2 regions of the Catenuloplanes sp. NPDC051500 genome follow, and region 1 is predicted to be linked to the other one. Evidence: riboswitches for the same ligand, from Rfam matches in the RefSeq annotation. Region 1 holds a riboswitch; the other holds the start of a gene.
What was found. Region 1 has a riboswitch for cyclic di-AMP ahead of ACIA8K_RS01760 (C40 family peptidase). Riboswitches for the same ligand answer to the same signal wherever they lie in the genome.

Region 1 (4,192 bases):
TCCGGGTTAATTGACACGGTCCAGCTCCGCTCGGATGTCTTGGAAGGCGGTGTAGTTCGCGATGACCTCCAGCCGGCCCGGTGGCACGCTGGCGATCGCCTCCCCGAAGGTCCGTACGTGCCGGAACGGCACGTCGTTCACGTCGAGGCGGACCGCCAGGTCGTAGGCGCGCTCGCCGGTGATCAGGATCTGCCGTCCGCGCAGTGGCGAGAAGTCGACGTCGAACAGCCAGGACGTGTCCAGGCCGTCGGGGTCGCGGGAGTTGATGGAGAGCAGCGTGGGCGCGTTGTCGGCCATGTCGAAGGCCTCCAGCCAGCTGGCCGGGTTCTTCGCCAGCAGCAGCCGGATGTTGCGCCCGTCGCGGTCGACCTGCGCGTAGCGCCCGGCCACCGAGGCGACCGAGGAGAGCGTGGGCACGGCCTGGAGTGGCCGGATGCCGAACGCGGACGCTACGGCGAGCGCGGTGGCCGCGTTGCCGAGGTTCACCCGGCCGGGCAGTTGCAGGCGGACGAGGTGCCAGGCGCCGCTCGGGTCGAGTACGCCGTCGTCCTCGACGACCCACTGCGGCTGCGGGCGGCGCAGCGGGCAGCCGGTGCACCACCACTGGCCGTCGGCGCGCTCGATTGTCGAGCCGCACTCCGGGCACACCCAGGAGTCGTCCTGCCAGCGCTGTCCCGCGCTGAACCAGGTGACTGTGGGTGAGTTCCCGGCCGCCCAGACGATCATCGGGTCGTCCGAGTTGGCGACGATCATGATTTCCGGGTGCTTGGCAAGCGTGGTGCGCCAGAGCTGGGCGATCATCGCCACCTCCTTGGCCCGGTCCAGCTGGTCGCGGGAGAGGTTGAGCAGCGCGATCACGCGCGGCCGCGTCTCCTCGATGACCTGGGGGAGGTAGTGCTCGTCCACCTCAAGCACCGCGTACGGCGTGGCGCCCGCCTTGGCGAGCGCGGACGTGTGCCCACTTGGCATGTTCGCGCCGAAGGAGTTGGTCGCCACCGGGCCGAGAACGCCCAGGGCGGCCGCGGTGAGCCGGGTGGTGGTGGTTTTTCCGTTGGTGCCGGAGACCAGCGCGATGGCGCGGCCGGCGGCGAGGTGCTCGAGCAGGTCGGGGTCGATCTTGAGCCCGATCCAGCCACCGATCACGGACCCGTCCCCCCGCCCGGCCGCGCGGGAGAGCGCGGCAGCGGTGCGGGAGACCTGGGTCGCGACCTTGGCGCGGAGGGGCAGGTTGCCTTGCGTCACCCGTGCGAGGTTACCGGACCGGCACCGCTTCACGATCGGCTCGTTCGGCCCCTTGCATGCTGTCCGGGCGGACCAATTGATCACGCTGGCGATACGTCGGAGCGCATCCGTGTGACAGCGATTTGTGTGGGAAGCTTCACCGGTTTCGATATACGGAGCGTGTCCGGGTCGGCGCCGCATTTCGGGCACCGGACACACCGGGGTCGCGGGGCGGACATGCCAACCTCGGAGGGTAATCATTCGGCGGCCGGGGCGTGCTCCCGTGGTCCGCTACAAACGACGAGCCGGTAAGCGTCGTGCCACCGGCCGCGCCGACCGCGGGACACACCGAACCCTGCCCGTCCCGGGCGTCGCGACACCCCTCGCAGCACATGGCACTCACGGGCAGGGGCGGGGGAACCACAGTTCCAGGACGGCTCGCATCGCGGGCCTTGGGGTGAAGTCCGGCGTCAGGCCGGACCGGGCACGTTTCGGCGCCCGAATCCGACAGCTAACCCCGCAGGTGCGCCGAAAGGATTTCTTTCGTGTTGACGCATCTCCCGGTCCGGCCCTCCTCGACGCCGGTCCGGCGCTTCACCGTGCCCCGATTCGCGTTGCTTGCGGCGTTGCTCGCGCTCTGTGTCACCGCCGGTCAGTTGACAGGTGTGGACCGGGCGGACGCGGCGGCCTCGCAGAAGGGTGCGGCGGTCGTCGCGTTGGCCAAGAGCCTGGCCGGCAAGCGGTACCGGGCCGGCGGCGCGAGCCCGAGCGGTTTCGACTGCTCCGGCTACACGCAGTACGTCTACCGGAAGGCGGCCGGGCGCACGCTTCCGCACAGTGCGGACCGCCAGCAGCGTTACGGCGCCGCGGTGTCGAAGGCGCAGGCCCGCCCGGGCGACCTGCTCGTCTTCCGGCACGGCGCGCAGGGGTTCCACACCGCGATCTACGCGGGCGGGGACTGGATGTACGACGCGCCGCAGCCGGGTATGCGGGTGGGCAAGCACCGGATCTGGTCGCGGAGTTACGTGGTCCGACGAATAGTCTGATATGGACCGCTTTACGTGCCTGTGACATCTACCGGCCCCTGCCGCGTCCGGCAGGGGCCGGTGTCCCGGCCGCCTGCCCCCGGTCTGAGTGAACACTTGTTTTCCGGGACGTTCGCAGCGGTCGCTCAGAGATCACGAACGGGGACGGTGGGTGTCGGTTATTTCCCTCCACTTCCCTCCACGCAACCGTCCGCCGCCCAGCAGACCGCCGAAAAACCGACCGAAAAATCACCATAAAGGGTACGGCGAAGAGGCCGATCCGAACGGATGTCGGAAACCGGACGGGCGTACTGGATCAAGTCCCTCCACCCTCGACAACCCTCCGTGACGTGCTGTTTTGCACCGTCATGCCCCTTGACTAGGGGCCATTTCTGGTTGCGGGTGGAGGGAAGTGGAGTAAAGTGGGGCCACATGGCGGGGTCGTGGAGAGCCCGCCGGCCCGAGTGATCTGCGGCACCGCGAATGCCGCCGTCGAGGGCGAGGGGGGTGCGCCGCGATGTTTCTCGGCACCCATACCCCGCGCCTGGATGACAAGGGCCGGCTGATCCTCCCGGCCAAGTTCCGGGACGAGCTGGCGGGAGGTGTCGTGATCACAAAAGGGCAGGAACGCTGCCTCTACGTCTTCCCGATGCCCGAGTTCCAGCGCATCTCGGAGGAGCTCCGGACCGCCCCGATGACGCACAAGGCGGCGCGGGCGTACAGCCGGGTCTTCTTCGCCAGCGCACACGACGAGGTGCCGGACCGGCAGGGTCGCGTCACCATCCCCGTCCTCCTCCGGGAGTACGCGGGGCTGGATCGTGAACTGGTCGTGATCGGCGCCAGCACCCGGGTCGAGATCTGGGACAAGCAGGCCTGGGAGACGTATCTCGCGGAGAGCGAGGACGACTTCGCCGACATCGGGGAGGGGGTGCTACCCGGCGGTCTGTAGCGATCGGACCCGTACTGCGAGATCTCCAGCCGCTCGGCGCTCCTGAGACCCCTTCCCCGGTATCAGGCGCGACGGTGGTGACGCCAAGAGAGCGGATGGGGATCTGGCGGTACGGTCTTCGTCGCACTGCTGGCGGGCACTGCGTGAAACGAATCGTCACAGATGGGGGTCGACATGGGGGTGCCCGAGCCGGAGCTCGTGGCCGAGGGCCTGGAATGGCAGGCGCGCGGCACGCACGTGCCCGTCCTGCTGGAGCGGTGCCTGGCGCTGCTCGCCCCCGCGCTGACCGGTGAGAAACCGGTCTATGTGGACACGACCCTGGGTCTCGGCGGACATGCCGAGGCGATCCTGACCGCGAACCCACGGCTGACGCTGATCGGCCTGGACCGGGACACCGAGGCGCTTGAACACTCGCGCCGCCGGCTGGACCGGTTTGCCGACCGCACCCACCTGGTGCACGCGGTCTCGTCCGAGCTGCCCGAGGTGCTGGCGCGACTCGGATTCGAGCAGATCGACGGCGCTCTGTTCGATCTCGGTGTCTCCTCGTTGCAGCTCGACGCGCCCGATCGCGGGTTCGCCTACTCCCAGGACGCTCCGCTGGACATGCGGATGGACCAGGGCAGTGGCGTGACCGCGGAGGACGTGGTCAACGACTACGAGCCAGGCGCACTGGTCAGGCTGCTGCGGGTGTACGGCGAGGAGAAGTTCGCGACCCGCGTCGTCTCGTCGATAGTCCGGGAGCGGGGGCGTTCCCGGATCACGTCGACGCGGCGTCTGGCAGACCTGGTCAGAGACTCCATTCCGGCCGCAGCCCGGCGTACCGGCGGAAATCCTGCAAAAAGAACGTTTCAAGCGTTACGCATCGAGGTAAATGGCGAACTCGCCGCCCTTGAATCGGCGCTACCGGCGGCTCTCGATGCGTTGGCGCCTGGCGGCCGGGTGGTCGTCATGTCCTATCAGTCGCTAGAGGACCGCATCACCAAGCAAGCACTCGCAG
Region 2 (4,192 bases), on a different contig from region 1:
CTCGCGGGCTCTCCGAGCGCGCCTTCCAGGTTTCGATCGATTCACCGCGGAGGATCGACATGAGCCGGTCGAGCGCGTCCTGGGTGGCGACGAACCGGCGGATGATCGACAGGTGCAGGTGCCAGAGGTGGGTGTCGTCCCGGCCCGGGTCCGGCCCGGCGTCGGCCCCGACGCCCAGCGCGCGGCCGCCGGTGAGCACGTAGCAGTAGACCGTCCGGCTGTCCTTGGTGCCGATGAACTCCCGGATGATCGGCGCGCCGCCGATGAACAGGCGCTCGTCCCGCGCCCGGCATGCCACGTCCATCCGGGTGGTGTACTTGCGCATCGCCGTGTCGGACATGGTCAGGTCGATCGCGGCGGCCTTGTCGCCCGGGCCCTGCCTGTCGTTCGCCACGTCGGCCCGCGAATAGTCGCTTGTGGCGAGCGCGTTGCGGTAGTTGTGGTAGCCCGGCTTGGCCGCGTAGACGCCGCCGAGCTGCACGGACGGCTCGAACGCGTCGAACTGCCCCCAGAAGCGCCAGATCTCCGCCGTGATCTGTGCCGGGTTCGGGTTCGCCGCGGCAAGCGCCAGCGGTGGCTGACTGTCCGGGTCCTCCGGCGGGGCGATCACGTCGTAGTCGTCGCCGGCCGCGATCGCGACGACGTCGGGCTGGCGGAGCCGGACGGGCTGGCCCGCACGCAGCCGGAATCCGTCGTCCACCCGGTCGTAGTACCACCCGGTCGCCGTGCTCTTGTCCGCGAGGACGAACCCCGCGGGCTTTCGGATGGCGTACGTCCGGCCGTCAAGCGGGCCGCCGGTACATCGGCCCTGGAAGATGTCGTTTTCGTCAACGGAGTCTGTCATCGCAATCCGCCGGATCTCCCCTCACACGTCCGTGAAGACGCGCCCGCTGATCTTCTGAACGGTTCCGCGCCGGTCGCGTCCCGTCAAGTGCGGGTCGCCCGGTCGGTTGATTTATCCACCGCCGGAAATCAGCAAACCTGTATGCGTGTGACATATGCAAGAACCCGCGGGATGCGCTTATCCCGCGGGTTCTCGAACGGATCCTGAACTACATCAGATCACCGATAGGTGTACGTGGTTCGTATGGTCACCCGAAGGGCTGCCACCACCCGAGTAGGACTGCCAGCCGCTCGACGGCAGCCAGATCCGGCGGAACCAGATCACGTAGAGCACGCCGAGGCGGTCCGCGTTCTTGATGTAGAAGTTCGCCAGGTTGTCGCCGTAGACCTTGTCCGAGCCGGCCGCGACGCCGCCGAAGCCGCTCGCCTGGGCCGACCAGTCACAGGCCCGGCCGCGTGGGTGTTCGCCGCCGTCCTCCGCGCTGCGGTAGCAGGACACGAAGTGGTTGAACCCCGCCGATTTCGTCTGCTTGTAGGCGTGCAGCAGGCGCGGCGTGATGCAGCCGCCGGTCGGGGTCGGGTCGTTCACCGTGCAGCCCTCGGAGGGGAAGGAGCCGTCCGAATTGCGCTCGGCCGACGCCGCGACCGCGGCGGAACCGGAGCCGGACTCGACGTTCGCTGCGGCGCCGCCACCGGCTGCCTTCAGCGCGCTCTCCGCCTGCTTCTTCCGCTTCTCCATGTTCTCGACCTGCTTCTTCTGCTCACCGATCTCAGACTCGATGGCAGTCTTCGCACGCGAGGCCTCGTCCTTCGCGGTGACCAGGTTCTGGACCTGCTTCTCCTGGTTGATCGTCATGGTCTCGACCAACGTGGCGCGGTCCATGAACCCGTCGCCCTCGGACGCGTTCAGAATCGCGACCATCGGGGCGAGGCGTCCGTTGCGGTACGTGCGGCCGGCCAGCTCGCCGACAGTCTTCTCCCGGACCACGAGGTCCGACTCGATGGTCTTGAGCTCCTCGGTCAGCTCCTTCTGGCGCTTCTCCGAGGCGGCAAGCTTGTTCTTCGCCTCGACGAAGCCCTTGCTGGCCGCGTCGAGCTGTTCTCTGAGCTGATCTGAGCCGCCCTCGTCGATCGCGTAGGCAGGCGTCGCGAGCGCGGCCGTGGCACCGCTCGCCAGCAGCACGGCAAGCACCGCTATTCGCCGTAGGCGCATCATGTCCCTTTCTCGGACCGCCGGCCGGGTTAGCTGACGGGTTCGGGATGGGAACGACACCCCTACCGCTTGACGCGGATTCACCCCACAAACGTGGTTCCCCGACTCGCTGTGCGATTTGGCGGTGGTGGTCACTGGCGCCGGTGCGGCGCCCGCTGATGACAACCGGCGGCAAGACTACCCAGGTGCGACAAACAGCCACGCTCAAGATCACGAAACTTAAGAAAACCCTATAGTCACAGAAAGTGCCCGCTCAATGACCCTAAATCATAGAGCGACATCTAAATGGTACGGAAATAGGCCGCCCCGGTTTCCCGAGGCGACCTATCCTGACCAGTTGTCGATCGGCTGACTACAGAGAGCTTGACCGTCGTGCCGGCGCGCGACCGGCCGGCTGATGCGGCTCCGGCCCGACGTCGGTGCGCTCCGGAATCGCCATGGTCACCGACTTGTCCGCGGACACGGTGACCAGCTCGCCATGGTGCACGAGTGTGATGCTTTTCTCACCCGTGCCGTTCCGCAGCGAGTAGGTGACCTCGTCGCTGCGTACGTCCACCCGCAGCCGCAGCCCGCGCCAGAGCAGCGCGAACTCCATCCGGGTGATCCGCTCCGGCAGGCGGGGGTTGAAGGACAGCTGACTGCCGTGGTCCCGCATGCCGCCGAGACCCATCACCAGCGAGATCCACGATCCGCCCAGCGACGCCACGTGCAGGCCCTCGCGCGCGTTGTTGTGCAGGTCGTGCAGGTCCATCAGCGCGGCTTCGCCCAGGTAGTCGTGGGCGAGCTCCAGGTGCCCGGTCTCCGCCGCCAGCACCGCCTGCGTACAGGCGGAGAGCGACGAGTCACGGACCGTCCGGGCCTCGTAGTAGGCGAAGTTGCGCTGCTTCTCCTCGTCGCTGAACGCATCGCCGCGCCACAGCATCGCGAGCACCAGGTCCGCCTGCTTCACGACCTGCTTGCGGTAGAGGTCGAAGTACGGGTAGTTCAGCAGCAGCGGGTAGTTCTCCTGCGGCGTGCCCTCGAAGTCCCATTCCTGCAGCCGGGTGAAGCCCTCCGACTGCTGGTGCACACCGAGTTCGTGGTCGTACGGCAGGTGCACGGCCGCGCCCGCGTCCCGCCAGCCCGCGATCTCCTCCTCGTCGATGCCGGCGGCGCTCGCCTTCTCCGGGTACTTCAGCGCCACCTCCGCCGCCGCGTAGAGGTTCTGCTGGGCCATCAGGTTGGTGTAGATGTTGTCGTCCACCACGGCCGTGTACTCGTCCGGGCCGGTCACGCCGTCGATGTGGAAGCGGCCGTGCCGGTCGTGGTGGCCGAGCGAGCGCCACAGCCGGGCCGTCTCGATCAGCAGATCGAACCCGTAGTCGCGCTCGAAGTCCTCGTCCCCGGTCGCGGTCACGTAGCGGCGGGCCGCGTCCGCGATGTCCGCCGCGATGTGGAACGCCGCGGTGCCGGCCGGCCAGTACGCCGAGGTCTCGTGCCCGCGGATGGTCCGCCACGGGAACGCCGCGCCGCGCAGGCCGAGCGTCTCGGCCCGTTCCTTGGCGAGGTCGAGCGTGGCGTGCCGCCAGCGGAGCACGTCCTTGGCCGCATCCGGCTGCGTGTAGGTGAGCACCGGCAGCACGAACGTCTCGGAGTCCCAGAACGTGTGGCCGTCGTACCCGGGGCCGGTCAGCCCCTTCGACGCGATCGGCCGCATCTCCGCCCGGGCGCCGGCCTGGAGCACGTGGAAGAGCGCGAAGCGCACCGCCTGCTGCACCTCCGGGTCGCCCTCGACCTTGACATCCGAGTGGTCCCAGAACGCGTCCAGGTACTCCCGCTGCGCCGTGACCAGCCCGTCCCAGCCGGTCAGCCGCGCACTTGCCAGTGCGGCGCCGACCTGGTCACGGAGCGCGGGCACGGAGCGCCGGCTGGACCAGCCGTACGCGATGAACTTGATGATCCGGAGCTTCTGCCCCGGCTCGAGCATGCAGGCGACAGTGGTCCGCATCCAGTCCGGGTTGCCCTCGGTCTTGACCATGTGGCGGCCGTCCGTCTCCACCACGTGCTCCATCGCGGCGGCCATCCGCAGCTGGCTGTTCTTCGTGCTGTGGATCAGCAGTCCGCCCAGGTCCTGGACCAGGTGCTCCTCCGCCACGA

Region 2: another riboswitch for cyclic di-AMP. It lies ahead of ACIA8K_RS08305 (coiled-coil domain-containing protein); the one in region 1 lies ahead of ACIA8K_RS01760 (C40 family peptidase).

The regions. Positions count from the first base shown of each region.
Region 1 is NZ_JBITDX010000001.1:421,637-425,828, reverse strand. Features, by position in the region: gene ACIA8K_RS01770 (hypothetical protein) at 1-14, shown strand, start outside; gene ACIA8K_RS01765 (MurT ligase domain-containing protein) at 7-1,227, opposite strand; cyclic di-AMP (ydaO/yuaA leader) riboswitch at 1,608-1,761, shown strand; gene ACIA8K_RS01760 (C40 family peptidase) at 1,767-2,267, shown strand; gene mraZ (division/cell wall cluster transcriptional repressor MraZ) at 2,764-3,195, shown strand; partial or broken gene rsmH (16S rRNA (cytosine(1402)-N(4))-methyltransferase RsmH) at 3,358-4,192, shown strand, end outside.
Region 2 is NZ_JBITDX010000003.1:377,791-381,982, reverse strand. Features, by position in the region: gene ACIA8K_RS08310 (hypothetical protein) at 1-844, opposite strand, end outside; gene ACIA8K_RS08305 (coiled-coil domain-containing protein) at 1,058-2,056, opposite strand; cyclic di-AMP (ydaO/yuaA leader) riboswitch at 2,059-2,190, opposite strand; gene ACIA8K_RS08300 (glycoside hydrolase family 65 protein) at 2,409-4,192, opposite strand, start outside.